2 regions of the Virgibacillus salidurans genome follow, and region 2 is predicted to be linked to the other one. Evidence: a T-box and tRNA genes for the amino acid it is inferred to sense, from the RefSeq annotation. Region 2 holds a T-box; the other holds one or more tRNA genes.
The links. A T-box is a leader RNA that pairs with one kind of tRNA and senses whether it is charged. The one in region 2 lies ahead of ileS (isoleucine--tRNA ligase), so its partner is inferred to be a tRNA-Ile.
Positions count from the first base shown of each region.

Region 1: it has a tRNA-Ile gene. The T-box ahead of ileS (isoleucine--tRNA ligase) is inferred to sense a tRNA for this amino acid. The anticodon was not compared.

Region 1 covers NZ_CP074373.1:727,330-737,249, forward strand. Annotated here, with positions in the region: gene KFZ58_RS04025 (MerR family transcriptional regulator) at 1-448, shown strand, start outside; gene KFZ58_RS04030 (PhzF family phenazine biosynthesis isomerase) at 706-1,638, shown strand; gene KFZ58_RS04035 (GNAT family N-acetyltransferase) at 1,893-2,408, shown strand; tRNA gene KFZ58_RS04040 (tRNA-Arg) at 3,571-3,647, shown strand; tRNA gene KFZ58_RS04045 (tRNA-Pro) at 3,653-3,729, shown strand; tRNA gene KFZ58_RS04050 (tRNA-Gly) at 3,812-3,885, shown strand; tRNA gene KFZ58_RS04055 (tRNA-Ile) at 3,901-3,974, shown strand; rRNA gene KFZ58_RS04060 (16S ribosomal RNA) at 4,323-5,893, shown strand; rRNA gene KFZ58_RS04065 (23S ribosomal RNA) at 6,066-8,985, shown strand; rRNA gene rrf (5S ribosomal RNA) at 9,147-9,262, shown strand; tRNA gene KFZ58_RS04075 (tRNA-Met) at 9,362-9,438, shown strand; tRNA gene KFZ58_RS04080 (tRNA-Asp) at 9,591-9,667, shown strand; gene thiL (thiamine-phosphate kinase) at 9,906-9,920, shown strand, end outside.
Region 2 covers NZ_CP074373.1:1,636,537-1,646,456, reverse strand. Annotated here, with positions in the region: gene KFZ58_RS08490 (solute carrier family 23 protein) at 1-1,219, opposite strand, end outside; gene pyrR (bifunctional pyr operon transcriptional regulator/uracil phosphoribosyltransferase PyrR) at 1,373-1,915, opposite strand; gene KFZ58_RS08480 (RluA family pseudouridine synthase) at 2,082-2,993, opposite strand; gene lspA (signal peptidase II) at 2,990-3,466, opposite strand; gene KFZ58_RS08470 (DMT family transporter) at 3,593-4,525, opposite strand; gene ileS (isoleucine--tRNA ligase) at 4,715-7,471, opposite strand; T-box leader at 7,524-7,757, opposite strand; gene KFZ58_RS08460 (DivIVA domain-containing protein) at 7,818-8,321, opposite strand; gene KFZ58_RS08455 (YlmH family RNA-binding protein) at 8,426-9,199, opposite strand; gene KFZ58_RS08450 (YggT family protein) at 9,211-9,477, opposite strand; gene KFZ58_RS08445 (cell division protein SepF) at 9,484-9,918, opposite strand.

The sequences.
Region 1 (9,920 bases), 910 kb from region 2:
TGCTCAATCACAACTTCAAAAGGATAAAGACTTAGTGGAAAGAACCATCAAGATACTTAACTTAGAAGATATTGAAAATGTAAAAAACACGAAGGATAAAAAACACAAATTTTCGATTGGCGAAGTGGCAAAAGAAGCAGGTGTCGCAACGTCAACAATACGGCATTGGGAAAAAGAAGATTTAATTAATCCTAAAAGAGATATGAATAGCGGATTTCGAGTATACAATTACTTGGATTTGAGAAGGATTCTAGTGATTAAAATTATTCAAAATGCAGTTTACTCTTTAGAGGTAGTGAAAGAAACGCTATCTACAATAAATATAACTGATCTAAAGGAAACAAGAACGATAGTAGAGGGTTCTTTCGAATATCTCGACTATATATTAATGGAACAAACTAGGGGTGTAGCGTATGTATATAAATTAATTGCATATATATCGGAGTAAATACGATGTTTATATTTCATGTACTAATGGGGAGTTGAATGGGATAAAGGAAGCAGGGAATAGTGTTTATAATCCAACACTATGATATTCAATTAAAGGGAGCAATTCTGGAACAAAGGAACAGCGCCCAACACTACAGAATCGGGCCATTTAATTGGATAAGACTCATTACGCAAACAGATATTTTCTAAACGAAACGTAGTAATCAATGGTAAAATACCGGAAACTTTCAAATTAACTAATGGGGGAATTTTACTGTGAAATCCATAAAGGTACATCATTATGATGCATTTAGTAAAGAACCTAATAAAGGGAATCCAGCTGGGGTAGTTTTAAACGGAGGTGACCTAACTGATAGAGAAATGCAACAAATAGCTTTCAAAGTAGGGTTTAATGAGACAGCTTTCCCAGTTAAATCGGAGGTAGCTGACCTTAGAATACGTTTTTTTACACCGGGACATGAAATGAACCTATGCGGTCACGCAACAATGGCCACCGTTTACGCTTTAAAAACAAAAGGATTGCTCGGAGATAAAGCCGACTTTACAGTTGAGACAACAGCAGGAATTTTGCCGATAAAAATTTCAAGTATTGATAGTGAAATATTTATAACAATGAAACAGGCTTCACCTCGATTTGAAAGATTCAATGGTTCAAAAGAAGATTTAGCTAACTCGATAGGATTAAAAGAATCGGATATTCATGAAGATTTACCGATTCTATATGGAAGCACAGGTGCATGGACGCTATTAATTCCAATAAAAGAACTTAATGTTTTTACAAAAATGAAACCTAATAACAAGGAATTTCCAGCTATTATGAAGGAAATGCCCAAATCGTCTATTCATCCTTTTTGTATGGAGACCTATGATACTAATGCTGATATGCACGCTAGACACTTTTCTTCACCATTCTCTGGGACAATTGAAGATGCAGTTACGGGAACTGCTTCGGGGGTAATGGGAGCATTTTTCGCTAAGTACATAATCAACAACAATGTTGAAGATTCTCTAAATCTTATAGTTGAGCAAGGTCATGAAATTCAAAAAGATGGTCGAGTTGTGGTGCATATATCGAAGAAAAGAGAATCTTATGATGTTGAAATTACTGGGAATGCAGTTCATGTTGAAGATTTCGAAATTTGTGTAGAAGATGAGGTTTCTCAACGAACGGGTACTAATTATCAATAAGTAAGTTGCACCACTCTTTTCCGATAATAGCTAATAAAAGCGTACTATTCATTCAAGAAACGGAGCAAGCAAATCGAATAACATCCTTTTGTATCGGGCGCACTACTTGAAAAGGAAGAATCGAAAAGATTGGTGAAGAAGCAGGAATATGGTAAGCATGGTAGAAGTAGTTATGTTATATGCACATTTAGATGATTGTATTAGAATACTCAGGGAATCTGGTACTATTAATAATATAGAAAAGGGGAGAACATATGAAAATAAGAGAAGCTAATTTACCTGATGCAACTGCAATAGCTAAAGTGCACGTTGACAGTTGGAGAACTACGTACAAAAATATTATTCCAGATGAATTCTTGAATAATTTATCATATAAGAGACGAGAAGAATTATGGACTAATAATATTCCAAGAGGAAATGTTTTTGTTGCTGAAAATGATGCCGGGAAGATTGTTGGGTTTTCATCAGGTGGAAAAGAGAGAAGTGGAAAGTATGAAGAGTATCAGGGAGAACTAAGTTCAATCTATATCTTAAAAGAGTTTCAAGGGCAGGGTATAGGAAAGCTGCTCGCTAAACCAGTAATTAAGGAAATTGAGAAATCAGGCATAAATACAATGCTTGTTTTTGTGTTAGAAGATAATAATTCAAGGTTATTTTATGAAGCATTAGGCGGTAAAGTAATAGATAAAGTTGAGGTAGAGATTGCTGGTAAGAAACTCAATGAACTTGTATATGGATGGGAGAATATAAAAAACATACTAGATAAGTAGTATACTTTCTTCCGTTAAAGTGCGCGGTTGTGGAGCAAAACAGATGGAAAATGGTTAATACAATGCTAGGTTGTGGGTATTTTTGTACAAAAACAGTTGTTGTTGTTTTCTTTTTTAAAAAAATCGGGTATACTATAAAGAGAAGGTCATACAATAATAAAACCGTAGACGCTGGAACGTCTACGGTACAATAGACCGTACCCCATCAAGAGGGGCGGCGCTAAGGATGATAATCCCTCAGAGCCTAGCTAAAGCATATGAGGGGTTATTTTTTATGGTCAGACATCATAAACGCAACTAACATCCCGAAGGATATCATAAGCGTTAATACATTTGTAATGTCCATAGGCAACACCTCCCTTCTTGGAAGTGTCCAAAAAGGTCAATCGGTGCGCCACCCCTCATGCGAAGCGAAATCTATTGTTGTTTTTAGTATAACATGTATTCTTATTGAATTGTGGATTCAGCTACATTTTATAAACTCATCACAGACGAACAGCATTTATGTTGTAAGAAAATTATGGTTTCAGAAAAAGGTTGGTTGGATAACCGACTGAAGCTGAGCTTCATAGTAACATAATCTTCTATTCTAATTGATTGTTCTGTAATTCGAAGGGGCGCGATTGTTTTATAAAAGTAAAGAATTTTAACAACCTCGAATTATTTAGTGGATCGTCTATTACGAATAAAGATTAAATTTATGTATAAAGTCGTGTTTCTTCCTTATTAATTGTAATTTAATAAATAGAGCAATTGATTGATGAGTTGTAAAGTCCAGCTAAATTTTGACCCAGAAAAGCTTGACATAAATTTATTTTTTATGTATAGTAAACGGTGTTGTTGAAAAAGACATTGCTTTTGGATGTGTTAAAGAGTTTTCTAAAACACGAACATAGACAATTGATATTATGTTAAAGTTCGGTATTTCTGATATGTTTTCACTTCCGGTTTTACTCCATAAAAAGTATAAAAAAGCATAAACAAATAGAAAGAGTATAATCAAGTAGACTTATATTAAGGATTTATAACAGTTAGTGTGGTTTCTCTATATTGAGGGCCTAGTGGAGTTAATCCCGTGTGGGTTCAAGTCCCACCGACCGCACTCGAAAAAATATTTGCAATCAGTTGCTAGGATATGTTATATTGAAAAACGTGCTTCTAAGCGCCCGTAGCTCAATTGGATAGAGCGCTTGACTACGGATCAAGAGGTTAGGGGTTCGACTCCTCTCGGGCGCACCATTATACGGGAAGTAGCTCAGCTTGGTAGAGCACTTGGTTTGGGACCAAGGGGTCGTAGGTTCGAATCCTGTCTTCCCGACCATGTAAATATACAGGTGCTACAGATTTGCAGAGGAAATAGAAATATGAAAGATCAACAGGATAATATATTATTTTTATATCATGCGGGTGTAGTTTAGTGGTAAAACCTCAGCCTTCCAAGCTGATGACGAGGGTTCGATTCCCTTCACCCGCTCCAATTATCTTATTATTTGGGCCTGTAGCTCAGTTGGTTAGAGCGCACGCCTGATAAGCGTGAGGTCGGTGGTTCGAGTCCACCCAGGCCCATTTTGCTTACTGAAGCAAAAAAACATATTGACTTAAATGAGACAGTGTGTTATATTAAGAAAGTCGCCATTTTGAGGGCGTCCGAAACATCATTTTCTTAAAAGAAAAGTTAAAAGAAACTATTGACTTTTAGAGAATGAATGTGATATATTTAAAAAGTTGCTAATTTAACGCAACAAATGAATTTGCTCTTTGAAAACTGAACAAAACAACCAGTATGTCAAACAGATATTAGTGGTAAGATATCGAAGGTCAGATTATTATAATCTGAATGGAAGATTTTAAACCCTAAATCAATTTTTAAGCTAAGACATTATATGATTGATTGGTGTCAATTATATTCAAACTTTTATGGAGAGTTTGATCTTGGCTCAGGACGAACGCTGGCGGCGTGCCTAATACATGCAAGTCGAGCGCGGGAAGCAGGTAATCACCCTTCGGGGTGTGCGCCTGTGGAACGAGCGGCGGACGGGTGAGTAACACGTGGGCAACCTGCCTGTAAGACTGGGATAACTCGTGGAAACGCGAGCTAATACCGGATAACACTTTTCATCTCCTGATGAGAAGTTGAAAGGCGGCTTTTATGCTGTCACTTACAGATGGGCCCGCGGCGCATTAGCTAGTTGGTGAGATAAGAGCTCACCAAGGCGACGATGCGTAGCCGACCTGAGAGGGTGATCGGCCACACTGGGACTGAGACACGGCCCAGACTCTTACGGGAGGCAGCAGTAGGGAATCATCCGCAATGGACGAAAGTCTGACGGTGCAACGCCGCGTGAGTGATGAAGGTTTTCGGATCGTAAAACTCTGTTGTTAGGGAAGAACAAGTACTGTTTGAATAAGGCAGTACCTTGACGGTACCTAACCAGAAAGCCCCGGCTAACTACGTGCCAGCAGCCGCGGTAATACGTAGGGGGCAAGCGTTGTCCGGAATTATTGGGCGTAAAGCGCTCGCAGGCGGTCTTTTAAGTCTGATGTGAAATCTTGCGGCTCAACCGTGAGCGGTCATTGGAAACTGGAGGACTTGAGTACAGAAGAGGAGAGTGGAATTCCACGTGTAGCGGTGAAATGCGTAGAGATGTGGAGGAACACCAGTGGCGAAGGCGACTCTCTGGTCTGTAACTGACGCTGAGGAGCGAAAGCGTGGGGAGCGAACAGGATTAGATACCCTGGTAGTCCACGCCGTAAACGATGAGTGCTAGGTGTTAGGGGGTTTCCGCCCCTTAGTGCTGAAGTTAACGCATTAAGCACTCCGCCTGGGGAGTACGGCCGCAAGGCTGAAACTCAAAAGAATTGACGGGGGCCCGCACAAGCGGTGGAGCATGTGGTTTAATTCGAAGCAACGCGAAGAACCTTACCAGGTCTTGACATCCTCTGCAATCGGTAGAGATACCGAGTTCCCTTCGGGGACAGAGTGACAGGTGGTGCATGGTTGTCGTCAGCTCGTGTCGTGAGATGTTGGGTTAAGTCCCGTAACGAGCGCAACCCTTGAGATTAGTTGCCAGCATTAAGTTGGGCACTCTAATCTGACTGCCGGTGACAAACCGGAGGAAGGTGGGGATGACGTCAAATCATCATGCCCCTTATGACCTGGGCTACACACGTGCTACAATGGATGGAACAAAGGGCAGCGAAGCGGTAACGCTCAGCAAATCCCATAAAACCATTCTCAGTTCGGATTGCAGGCTGCAACTCGCCTGTATGAAGCCGGAATCGCTAGTAATCGCGGATCAGCATGCCGCGGTGAATACGTTCCCGGGCCTTGTACACACCGCCCGTCACACCACGAGAGTTAGCAACACCCGAAGTCGGTGAGGTAACACGTTTACGTGAGCCAGCCGCCGAAGGTGGGGCCAATGATTGGGGTGAAGTCGTAACAAGGTAGCCGTATCGGAAGGTGCGGCTGGATCACCTCCTTTCTAAGGATATTTAGAAGGAACGCTGGAGGTCTTAGACCTCTGGTCGGGACATACATGGTTGTTTGGTTCAGTTTTGAGAGAGTAAATCTCTCTTTTTGTACCTTGAAAACTAAATAAGAGTAATAACGACATCAAAAAATGTAAGTTCTTTGGAACCATTAACTAGTAATTTAGTTAAGTGAAGAAGGGCGCACGGTGAATGCCTAGGTACGAGGAGCCGAAGAAGGACGGGACTAACACCGATATGTCTCGGGGAGTTGTAAGTAAACGTTGATCCGGGAATTTCCGAATGGGGGAACCCACTGTTCGTAATGGAACAGGACATCTATCTGAATACATAGGGTAGATGAGGCAGACCCGGGGAACTGAAACATCTCAGTACCCGGAGGAATAGAAAGCAAATGCGATTTCCCAAGTAGCGGCGAGCGAAACGGAAAGGAGCCCAAACCGAAAAGCTTGCTTTTCGGGGTTGTAGGACACTCCATTAGGAGTTACAAAGAAATGCTTTAGATGAATCGATCTGGAACGATCAGCCATAGAAGGTAAGAGCCCTGTAATTGAAAGAGCGTTTTCTCCGGAGTGTATCCTGAGTACGGCGGAACACGAGAAATTCCGTCGGAATCCGGGAGGACCATCTCCCAAGGCTAAATACTCCCTCGTGACCGATAGTGAACCAGTACCGTGAGGGAAAGGTGAAAAGCACCCCGGAAGGGGAGTGAAAGAGAACCTGAAACCGTGCGCTTACAAGTAGTCGAAGCCCGTTAATGGGTAACGGCGTACCTTTTGTAGAATGGACCGGCGAGTTACGATCCCATGCAAGGTTAAGTGGAAGACACGGAGCCGCAGCGAAAGCGAGTCTGAATAGGGCGAATTAGTATGTGGTCGTAGACCCGAAACCGTGTGATCTACCCATGTCCAGGGTGAAGGTCAGGTAACACTGACTGGAGGCCCGAACCCACGTATGTTGAAAAATGCGGGGATGAGGTGTGGGTAGGGGTGAAATGCCAATCGAACACGGAGATAGCTGGTTCTCTCCGAAATAGCTTTAGGGCTAGCCTCAGGGGAATGAGTACTGGAGGTAGAGCACTGATTGGACGAGGGGCCCTCACCGGGTTACCGAATTCAGTCAAACTCCGAATGCCAGCTACTTAGCCCTGGGAGTCAGACTATGGGTGATAAGGTTCATAGTCGAAAGGGAAACAGCCCAGACCGCCAGCTAAGGTCCCTAAGTATACGTTAAGTGGAAAAGGATGTGGCGTTGCTCAGACAACCAGGATGTTGGCTTAGAAGCAGCCATCATTTAAAGAGTGCGTAATAGCTCACTGGTCGAGTGACGCTGCGCCGAAAATGTACCGGGGCTAAACGTATCACCGAAGCTGCGGATTGTTCTTCGAACAATGGTAGGAGAGCGTTCCAAGTGCAGTGAAGTCAGACCGTGAGGACTGGTGGAGCGCTTGGAAGTGAGAATGCCGGTATGAGTAGCGAAAAAAGAGTGAGAATCTCTTTCACCGAAAGCCTAAGGTTTCCTGAGGAAGGCTCGTCCTCTCAGGGTTAGTCGGGACCTAAGCCGAGGCCGAAAGGCGTAGGCGATGGCCAACAGGTAGATATTCCTGTACCACCTCATGACTGTTTGAATGACGGGGGGACGCAGGAGGATAAGGAAAGCGCACCGATGGAATGGTGCGCCCAAGCAGTGAGCGAGTTGGATAGGCAAATCCGTCCAACAATTGCAAGCTGTGATGGGGAGGGAAATAGAGTACCGAAGTTCCTGATTTCACACTGCCGAGAAAAGCCTCTAGTGAGGTCATAGGTGCCCGTACCGCAAACCGACACAGGTAGGCGAGGAGAGAATCCTAAGGTGATCGGGAGAACTCTCGTTAAGGAACTCGGCAAAATGACCCCGTAACTTCGGGAGAAGGGGTGCTCCTCTTCAGGAGGAGCCGCAGTGAATAGGCCCAAGCGACTGTTTATCAAAAACACAGGTCTCTGCGAAGCCGCAAGGCGAAGTATAGGGGCTGACACCTGCCCGGTGCTGGAAGGTTAAGGGGAAACGTTAGCTTCCGAGCGAAGCGTAGAACCGAAGCCCCAGTAAACGGCGGCCGTAACTATAACGGTCCTAAGGTAGCGAAATTCCTTGTCGGGTAAGTTCCGACCCGCACGAAAGGTGCAACGACTTGGGCACTGTCTCAACGAGAGACCCGGTGAAATTATACTATGCGTGAAGATGCGCATTACCCGCGACAGGACGGAAAGACCCCGTGGAGCTTTACTGTAGCCTGATATTGAATGTTCGTGCAGCTTGTACAGGATAGGTGGGAGCCTTAGAATCGTGAGCGCTAGCTTACGAGGAGGCACCCGTGGGATACCACCCTGGCTGCACGCACCTTCTAACCCAGAACCGTGATCCGGTTCGGAGACAGTGTCAGGTAGGCAGTTTGACTGGGGCGGTCGCCTCCCAAAGAGTAACGGAGGCGCCCAAAGGTTCCCTCAGAATGGTTGGAAATCATTCGTAGCGTGTAAAGGCAGAAGGGAGCTTGACTGCGAGACCTACAAGTCGAGCAGGGACGAAAGTCGGGCTTAGTGATCCGGTGGTACCGCATGGAAGGGCCATCGCTCAACGGATAAAAGCTACCCCGGGGATAACAGGCTTATCTCCCCCAAGAGTTCACATCGACGGGGAGGTTTGGCACCTCGATGTCGGCTCATCGCATCCTGGGGCTGTAGTCGGTCCCAAGGGTTGGGCTGTTCGCCCATTAAAGCGGTACGCGAGCTGGGTTCAGAACGTCGTGAGACAGTTCGGTCCCTATCCGTCGTGGGCGCTGGAAGTTTGAGAGGAGCTGTCCTTAGTACGAGAGGACCGGGATGGACACACCGCTGGTGTACCAGTTGTTCCGCCAGGAGCATGGCTGGGTAGCTACGTGTGGCAAGGATAAGTGCTGAAAGCATCTAAGCATGAAGCACCCCTCTAGATGAGACTTCCCATCACTTCGAGTGAGTAAGATCCCTCAGAGACGATGAGGTAGATAGGTTCGAGGTGGAAGCGTGGTGACACGTGCAGCTGACGAATACTAATCGATCGAGGACTTAACTAATTTCTTTTTTGATGGTCGTTCACGAAACTCTTATTTAGTTTTTAGGGTATAAATGAAAAAAACCCTTGCATTTTCTATTAGAAATGCATATAATATATCTTGTCTTCATTTTAAAGAAGGAAGTTCTGATTGATCAACACAGAACGACTTAACACGTTAGGTCTGGTAGTAATAGCGGAGAGGTCACACCTGTCCCCATGCCGAACACAGAAGTTAAGCTCTCCAGCGCCGATGGTAGTTGGGGCTTTGCCCCTGCAAGAGTAGGACGCCGCCAGGCCTTTCAGATATATAACAAGCCACTAGTTGAATAGTTAAATTAATTTGTAACACACTAGGTGTAAATCTAAGTAAGATATTAGAATTATATTACTCATATCGCGGGGTGGAGCAGTCTGGTAGCTCGTTGGGCTCATAACCCAGAGGTCGTAGGTTCAAATCCTGCCCCCGCAACCAAAATATTTCAACTAACTACACTGTATAGTTTTCTCTGCTAGTTAAAAATATTAACGTGTTCTAATGCAATTAAAATACTTTAACTGACTACACCGAATTACAGTTATTTATAAATTAAAAAGTAGTAGTAACCAAACAAGTTAATCAAATTTGGTCCGGTAGTTCAGTTGGTTAGAATGCCTGCCTGTCACGCAGGAGGTCGCGGGTTCGAGTCCCGTCCGGACCGCCACTTTAAAAAATGTTTATTCACACATAATTTCTTTCAAGAAATTTATGTGTTTTTTTATATAAAAACATAATACATAGAAGAAACGATCCTTAACTAAAACACCCTTATTTATCCTCTCATTTTAGATCTCCCCAGCACTTTCCAGAAAATAAAACTCTATTATTATCGATTATTTTTTCTTTTTTGCTGTCTTTTTGCTATCATTAGTGTAGTACTGTTAAAAATGAAATGGTGATGAATGATGGATGAATTT
Region 2 (9,920 bases):
CTTCAATATAAGCTCCTCCAACTCCAATAACCAATATGACAGAGGCGATAATTAAATTGCGATTGTGTCCAAAATCTATTTGGTTATCAATCAGCATTCGTAATCCGTTCGAGGCAATTATTCCAAATAATAGAATGGATACACCTCCCATAACGGCAGTTGGAATGGAACTAATCGTCGCTGTAATAATTCCAATAAATCCAAACAATATTGCGAGAACCGCTGCTCCTCCGATAACAAACACACTGAACACTTTTGTAATGGATAAGACACCAATATTTTCACCATAGGTTGTGTTTGGTGGACCTCCGATAAAAGAGGCAATCACTGTCGCAACCCCGTCGCCTAATATAGAACGATGCAGTCCGGGGTTTTTTAAGAAGTTTCGGCCTGCAACTTTTGATAAAACCATCTGATCTCCTATATGTTCAGCAATGGTCACAAGCGCAACAGGAACCATAATAGCAACGATTTGCAGATTAATAATATCTAACGGAGCATAGTCAACAAATGGGATGATAAATTCTGGCATTTGGAAAAACGCGGCAAAAAATTCTCCGATCGATCCAGATGAAATCATTGCATTCCATTCTGCTTGAATTGGTGCAGTATCAACAATGCCTTGCACTAGAGCAAATAAATAACCACTTATAATACCGATTAATATTGGAATAAGTCCGAAAAAACCTTTAAAAAATATGTTAGCGATAATCGTAATAGTCAGCGTGAATAATGCTACGGTTACAAAGGTTCCACTATAAACTTCATTATCAAACATTGCCATATCGATAGCGGTGGGGGCTAAACCCAATCCAATTACAATAATGACTGGACCGACTACAATCGGAGGAAGTATCCGCATGAGCCAGTTTGTACCAAGGAATGCAATAAGTAAGGCGACCATGCCATATACAATACCTGCCAGGAAACTACCAATCATTGCACCAGCAGGGCCTGCCGCAGCACTTGCACCAATAATTGGAGCTATAAATGCGAAACTGGATCCCAAATATGCCGGAATTCTCCCCTTTGTAATTACTAAATACGCCAATGTACCAGCCCCACTTGATATGAGTGCAACCGCAGGGGATAAATCCGTAAGAAACGGAACTAATATCGTAGAGCCAAACATTGCAAATAAATGCTGGATGCTGAGTAGCAGCCATTGTCCGGATTTTGGTACTTCGTTTACACCCATCGCCATCTTTTTCTGTGTCATTTTACATACCTCCACTTTTTCAGAAAACTTTCATTGTCATTAAAAAAACCTCTCTGCATAAGGCTGCAAAGAGGTACACGTGTATATAGTTCTATCCACGTTTCCTTAAACAACCTTGTAAATCTCTCTGGATTTAGTTAAAGGTTTATCTATTTATTTTTCATAGATGGATACCTGATCGATCTCATCTGTTTCCACTAATTGAACCACGATAATTTCTTTTTCAGATGTTGGAATATTTTTACCAACATAATCTGCTCGTATCGGTAATTCTCTGTGACCTCTATCAACGAGGACACCTAGTTGAATCTGTGATGGCCTCCCACTGTCCATCACCGCATCCATTGCTGCTCGTATTGTTCTGCCGGTATAAAGTACATCATCAATGAGAATCACTTTTTTCCCTGTTAAATCCACATCAATATTAGTAGATTTTAATTGCGGATCATAGCTATTGTTCGCTATTTCCAAATCATCTCTGTATAACGTTATATCCAATTCCCCTATTGGAACACTTAGATCTTCAATTTGTTTTATTTTTTCCTGTAATCTTTTACTTAACGGTACTCCTCTTGTTTTCACACCAACTAGGAGTAGGTTTTCTCCTCCTTTATTTTTTTCAACGATTTCATGCGCAATTCGGGTTAATGCTCGATTAATTGCTGGCTGATCCAATATTTCTGTTTTCTTTTGCAAAATCTCACCACCAAATATAAAAATCCCTTTTATCCGTGAGGAAAAAAGGGATTTCGGATACACATTTTCACAACTGTATCATTCACGAGTCCTTCTTAGCCTCACGGGACTATATTAAAGGGGCACTTATTTATTTCTCTTATTATTTCAGAGACAACGGTCATTGTCAATACAATTTTTCTATATTCGCCAAAATTTCTTCAAAATAGGCAGGGGGCTTTGCTTCAAATTCCATCCACTTATTTGTCGTTGGATGCGTAAAACCAAGCAGACCTGCATGTAATACCTGGCCGTTTGTATCCATTGTTTTTCTGCGGCCATATTTAGGATCACCGACCAATGGATAACCGATATATTTCATATGTACACGGATCTGATGGGTTCTTCCTGTCTCCAACTGACATTCTACATGTGTATAATCAGGATAGCTTTTTATCACTTTAAAATGTGTCACGGCAGGCCTGCCGTTATCGACAATCCCCATACGCTGGCGATCTTTTGGATCCCTTCCGATTGGTGCATCGATCATTCCCGTTTCATGTGGAATTTCTCCATGAACAAGTGCTACATATACTCGTTTAACTTCTTTTGTTGACAGCTGTTCAGATAAATGAGAATGTGCTTGGTCATTTTTTGCAACGACTAATAAACCACTCGTATCCTTATCAATCCGATGGACAATACCAGGACGCTGGACTCCATTTATACCGGATAGATCATCACAGTGATGGAGAAGGGCATTAACAAGTGTACCGTATGGATGACCTGCTGATGGATGGACAACCATTCCTTTTGGTTTATTAACAACTAATAAATCGCTATCCTCATAAACAATGGATAATGGAATGTTCTCTGCTATGATATCCAGGGGCTCCACTTCTGGATATGACCACTCAATAGCATCACCTGTCTGACACTTATAATTCGCTTTTACTTGCTCGCCGTTAACAGTTACGTGGTCTTTTGTGATCCATGATTGCACCTGCGAACGAGATATCTCCGGATTTAATATAGTAAGTAATTTATCAATTCGTTGGTTTGCCTGCGCTTCTGTAACAATATGATGGAATGAGGTCATTTTTTTGCTTTTCCTTTCTTCGTTTTCGTTTCATCGATTATTGTTGCAATAATAATTAATATAACCCCAACCGTTAAAGCAGAGTCAGCTATATTAAAAATAGGAAAATTATAACCAAAGATTATAAAATCAAAGAAATCAACGACTTCCTGATGAAAAAGGCGATCAATAAAGTTACCAATTGCACCACCCAGAACGAAACTTAAACCAATTGCTAAACTTCTACTTTCTTTGGCATATGTTTGCATGTAATAAATAATCCCTATAACAACAATAACAGTTACAATATAGAAAAACAGCATCTGTCCCTCTAGGATTCCCCATGCAGCACCACTATTACGGTGTGATGTAAGATAGAAGAAGTTTTCAATAATTGTAATTTGCTCACCAAGCTCCATTGTTCGAACAACAATCCATTTCGTCACCTGGTCAATGGCAATAATGACTAGTGCAATAATATAATACACATACATCCCATGTCCCCCGATTTCTACTCTCAGTCTTTTTAATCTTAAACGTTAAACCAACATTTTTCAAGGACAATGGTAGAACTGGTATATGTCAAGTTTTGATCGAAACAAGATGATTCCTTTCTTTTATCATATCTGTTTCCTCGTGCGCCGACCGCGGTAATTCACTACAATAATTCCAACAGCAACCAATGCTATCGCAGCTAAAATAAAGAAATTCAATCGCTCGCCGGGAATAAATATAGCGGATAATAACGAACCGGACACTGGAACAATAAACTTGTACATACTTAGTTCACCAGCGTTATTATATTTCAACATCGAATACCATAAGGCGAATGCAACTGCCGAAAGTAGTGCTGAATAGATAAATAACCCCCATCCAAGCGGCGTCCATAACATCGCACCTGTACTTAATTGAGGCAAACCTATGATTAGCAGAATCCCTGCTCCCAAGCTCAACTGCCAGCCTGTGATAGCAAACGGGTGAATACCAGTCGCCATTTCCTTTGCCATAATCGTCGCAATCGCACTTGTTAAACCAGCAAGGATCATAAATCCTTCCCCGTCCCAGTGAAAACTGGGCTGAAGCTCCTGTCCCCAATTGGCAACAATAATACCTGAAAAACCAGCAATCAAACCAAATGCCTTTTTCCAGTTCATCCGATCATTTTTATAAAAGTAATGTGCCAGAAGCACCGTGAAGAATGTCCCGCTCGATGACAGAATTGCACCTTGCATCCCGGAGACTTTTGCTAAACCATTGTAGAAGAAGAAATACTGTAGTGTTGTTTGCACAACACCCAAAATAATCAGCACCACAAACTGTTTACGTGTTACCAAAATACTTCTTGGGCTCATAAATAATAAAAATGCTAAAACAATTAGACCCGCAAGTAAAAAGCGCATACCCGCAAACACAATCTTCGCGATCACATCATCCGGTGCCATTTGCAGTTCCTCATAACTTACTTTAAGAACTGGAAACGCACTTCCCCAAAGCACTGAGCAAAATACTGCAATCGCAATAACCGACCATTTATTTTGAAACATACCTTTCATACGCTCATCTCCTAAACCACTTTAATCAAACAAATATTTATCTTATGGTATTTAGGATGAACTTTCAAATGATGTGTTTTTAGATGGAATAAATTAACTAAGATGGTTCGAGAAAACATAAAAAAGACGACTATTCATCCAAAAATGAATGTAAGTCGTCTTTTTAACATTTCAGTTGCCCTCAGTTAGTTATAAAGTGTAATGTTCTTTTACAACACTCGCACAACGGCTGCATAGACCAGGATGTTCCGCATCTTCTCCTACAGTTTCAGATGCTACCCAGCAACGCTCACATTTTTCTCCAGGATGTTGCTCAACGGAAACATCAACATACTGATATTCTTTTGCATCTGGACTGCTATCACGGACGCGGGCTTCCGATACAATTAAAAATTGATGCAGATGATCAAACGATTGTAATACCTCTTTTGTTTGGTTATCTTTTGGAACGAGTGTTACTTTTGCTTCTAATGATTTCCCGATTACTTTTTCATTTCTTGCTTCTTCCAATGCTTTTAATACATCATCACGAATATGCATGAAGTGATCCCATTTAGGTTCCAGTTCAGCCATACCAGAAATTTCCCTTGGCTCAGGGATATCGGTTAGCTGCACACTCTCTTCTTCTACACCAGGAATATATTCCCATACTTCATCAGTCGTATGCGGGATAATGGGTGTCAACAATTTAACCAGTGTCGTTAAAATTTCATAATACCCTGTTTGAATACTCAGGCGGCGCTTATTATCCTTTGCCTCGACGTATAATATATCTTTCGCAAAATCCAAGTAGAATGAGCTTAAATCAACCGCACAGAAATTGTGAATTTGATGGAAAATCGGCGAATACTCAAACTGCTCATAGCTTTGGCGTACATTACCTAACACCTGCTGCAGACGATGAATCATATATCGATCCGCTTCTTCCATTTCCGTTTCTGGTACTTGATCGGTTTTCGGATCAAAATCGGATAAATTTGCAAGCATAAAGCGAATTGTGTTTCTAATTTTACGGTACGCTTCGGATGTCTGTTTCAGGATTTCCTGCGAAATACGCACATCTCCCTGATAATCAACGGAGGAAACCCATAGGCGTAAAATATCTGAACCTAACTGCTTTTGAACTTTAGATGGTACCATCACATTTCCTAAAGATTTACTCATTTTTCTTCCATTACCATCTAATACAAAACCATGACTAATGATATTTTCAAATGGTGCTTTACCTGTAACTGCAACAGACGTAGATATCGAGGAATTGAACCAGCCACGATATTGATCACTACCTTCTAAATAAACATCTGCAGGGCGTCTATGATACGGGCGACCTACCAGGACAGCTTCGTGGGATGATCCTGAATCAAACCATACATCCATAATATCCGTTTCTTTCGTGAATTTCCCGTTTGGACTATGTTCTGAAGTAAATCCTTCAGGCAATAAATCTGCTGCTCCCCATTCAAACCACACATTAGAACCATGCTCACTAAATAAGTTGGATACATGTTCAATCGTTTCATCATTGATAATAGGCGTATTATCTTCCCCGTAAAATACAGGGATTGGAACACCCCATGTACGCTGACGTGAAATACACCAGTCTTCACGGTCACGCACCATGTTGTGAAGGCGAGTCTCCCCCCATGATGGATACCAATTAATCCGGCTAATTTCATCCAGAATATCCTGACGAAAATCCTTAATCGATGCAAACCATTGTGATGTTGCACGGAAAATCGTCGGTTTCTTCGTCCGCCAATCATGTGGGTAGGAGTGCGTAATAAACGAAAGCTTTAGTAACGCCCCTACTTCTTCCAGTTTTTCTGTAATAGACTTGTTCGCTTTGTCATAAAATTGTCCTTCAAATCCAGGTGCTTCATTTGTAAAAACTCCCCTGTCATCAACAGGAGATAATGCATCAATACCATAACTTCGAGCTACAACGAAGTCGTCTTCCCCATGACCTGGGGCTGTATGCACACAACCAGTACCTGCATCTGTTGTTACATGCTCGCCCAGCATGATGAGTGAATCACGGTCGTAAAATGGATGTTTTGCAACAATCTTATCTGCTTCTTCTCCTTTAAATGATTTGATCACTTGTGGGTTTTCCCATTCCAGCTCTTCAGAAACAGATTCAAGCAGAGAACGTGCGATAATATATTTTTCCTTGTTCACCTCTACAACCACATATTCCAAATCAGGATGTAAACTGATCCCAAGATTAGCCGGAATCGTCCATGGAGTTGTCGTCCAAATAATAAATTTCTCCCCGCCATCAAATAATCCTTTCCCGTCTATAACATCAAATGCAACATAAATGGAAGGGGAGCGTTTATCATGATATTCTATTTCTGCCTCAGCTAAAGCAGATTCAGATGATGGCGACCAATAAACTGGCTTTAAGCCTTTATAGATATAGCCTTTTTTGGCCATTTCTCCAAATACTTTAATTTGGGCGGCCTCATAATCCTTTGTTAAGGTTACATATGGGTTATCCCAATCACCACGAACACCCAATGATTTAAACTGTTTGCGCTGATTGTCCAATTGATCCAATGCATACTCAGCGCATAACTGTCTAAACGCTACAATACTCATTTCTTTACGCTTAATTTTTTTGTTTTTTGTCAATGCAGTTTCAATGGGCAGTCCATGGGTATCCCATCCCGGAATATATGGTGCATAGTAGCCAGTCATTGATTTATACCTTGTAATAAAATCCTTTAGAATTTTATTTAATGCATGGCCAATATGCAAGTCACCATTGGCATACGGTGGGCCATCATGTAAATTAAACAACGGTCTTCCTTTCGTTCTTTCCTGTACTTTTTCATATAAATTTTCCTCATCCCAGTGTTCTTGCCTTTTTGGTTCCTTATTCGGCAAATTACCACGCATTGGAAATGACGTTTTTGGCATTAACAATGTATCTTTATAATCCATAAATACTTCCTCCTTCTTATCTGCCACTAAACAAAAAAGCCCCCTGCATCCCAAAAGGGACGAGAAGACTCGCGGTACCACCCTTATAAATGTAAACTAGCTATTAATTAGCTATTAATTTACATTCACTCGATATTCGTAACGGGAATAAATCGTCCATTCCTACTAAAAATTCACAATGGATGCTCAAGAGTGATTTTCTAAAGGCTTACTGTATCGGGCTTTCACCATACCCCGATTCGCTAATCAGTACAAACCTTTATACTGGCTCTATCTATGCATGTTATTATCAAATTAGAACTTTATGTGTATGAATTATATGTAAAATTCCGCGGGACGTCAAGATCTATGACTTATTTTCTGCCAGCTCAAGATCTTCACCCAATTCCTCGTCAAATAAATCTTCCCAATCGTTTGTGTCAATCATATCCAGCTGAGCTTCAACAAGCATTTTCAAACGTGTCCGAAATACCTTTGCCTGTTTCTTTAACTCTTCCACATCCATAGATATACGACGTGATTTGCTTAATGCTTCATTTATGATTCGATCGGCATTCTTTTCTGCTTCTTTTATAATTAATTTAGACTCTTTTGTCGCACTGCCTTTTACTTCTTCAGCAGTCTCTTGAGCAACTAAAATGGATTTGTTTAACGTTTCTTCAATATTGGTAAAGTGTCCAAGCTTTTCTTCCAATTGATCCACTTTTTCCTTAAAGTCTTTCTTTTCTCTGATTACTGCTTCATAATCTTTGATTACTTGGTCTAGGAATTCATTCACTTCATCTTCATCATACCCACGAAAACTTCTGGTAAACTCTTTATTATGAATATCTAATGGTGTTAATGGCACATTGGCCACCTCCTTAGGGAAAATTATAGACATTAACGTTTATGAAAACATACATTAAGCATATATTCGACAAAAATCGGTTAATTCCTGCATGTAGTATGAAATTATTTTAATATTGCCGTGGTTATTTTCCACTTGTCCTTCTTTGTTTGTCCATTTATGGATACGAGTTTACTTCTTCCTTTTCCACGTACTGAAATTAAATCGCCTTCCTGTAAACCAAACTTTCCATCGTCAACTACTTTAAAATTTACTTTCACCTGAAGTTTTTTAATAAATTGCCCGGCGTCTTTTCTAGAGATATTATAAATCTCTTTTAACACAGTATCTAACCGCAATGAGGAGACTGTGTTATCTGTTTCATCCCACTCCGTTTTCTTTTCCATTAATGCGGTGAGAGGTTTTTCCTCTAGCCTTATTTTCGCTTTCTTAATGGCAGTTAGGTTAGCTAATACAAAAGGTGCAATTTCATCTGCCATTATAATTTGAATGACTCCGCCCTCAACTACTATATCACCAAGCTTTTTTCGTTTTATTCCAAGCGATAAAAATGCTCCCATCACGTCACGATGTTCCAGTGATATAAATTTATCTTGATAATATGCCTCTACTAACGTAAGCTGAAAAACTTCGTCAGATATCTCTTCATATGGGGGTAGTATTACAGCACGCCTTCGTTCAGCATACTGGCCGCCGCCATGCTGGTAGATGCTGACATCACTATTATCCCCAATTAATAAATTCATAATTTGCTGTTCTCTTGGATCAAGGAAATCCGTTATCTTCATCTGATACGTTCTTTCAACCTGTTCTATCCAAGATAATACTTTGTCAATGAATGGCTGCTCTTCTTTTCGAAAATGTTGATATATATCCATTTTACCACCCCTTAGAAGAACAACATGTTAAACAGTTCATATAGCCCCATTCTCGCAAAATGGATCACAAAAATAGCTACAAGCGGGGATAAATCAATCATGCCTAATGGTGGAATAAATCGGCGGAATATTTCCAGGTATGGCTCACATATCTTTGCTAAAAAAACACCAAAAGATGATTCCCGGGCCCCTGGAAACCATGACATAAAAATGTAAATAATTAAGCCAAAACTGTAAATCGTTAAAGCTGTATCTAATAAATTAAGTAACTGGATCATTGATTACTACCATCCTTTTTCAAATTCATCTTCCTCCACATATGTTTCAGATATTGTACCGGATACATCTACATTATCAGGGGTGCATAAGAATGTTTCAGATCCAAGCTTTTGAATATCTCCGTTCACAGCATAGACGGTACCGCTAAGAAAATCAACAACTCTTTTTGCCTGTGTGCTATCCAAACGCTGTAGATTTATAACAACAGCTCTTCTATTTACAATGTTATCTGCTATTTCCTGTGCTTCATTGTATGACCTTGGCTCATAAAGTACAACCTTCGATGTAGGCTGGTGCAAGCTGGTTAGATTGACTACATTTTGATTTTTCTGAGTTGCATTTGACTTATTTTCCGCCTCATCTGCTTCATCTGCTGTATAATCGTATTCATATTCATCATCCATCGTGAAATAATTTTTAATTTTATTTTTAAAGCTCATAC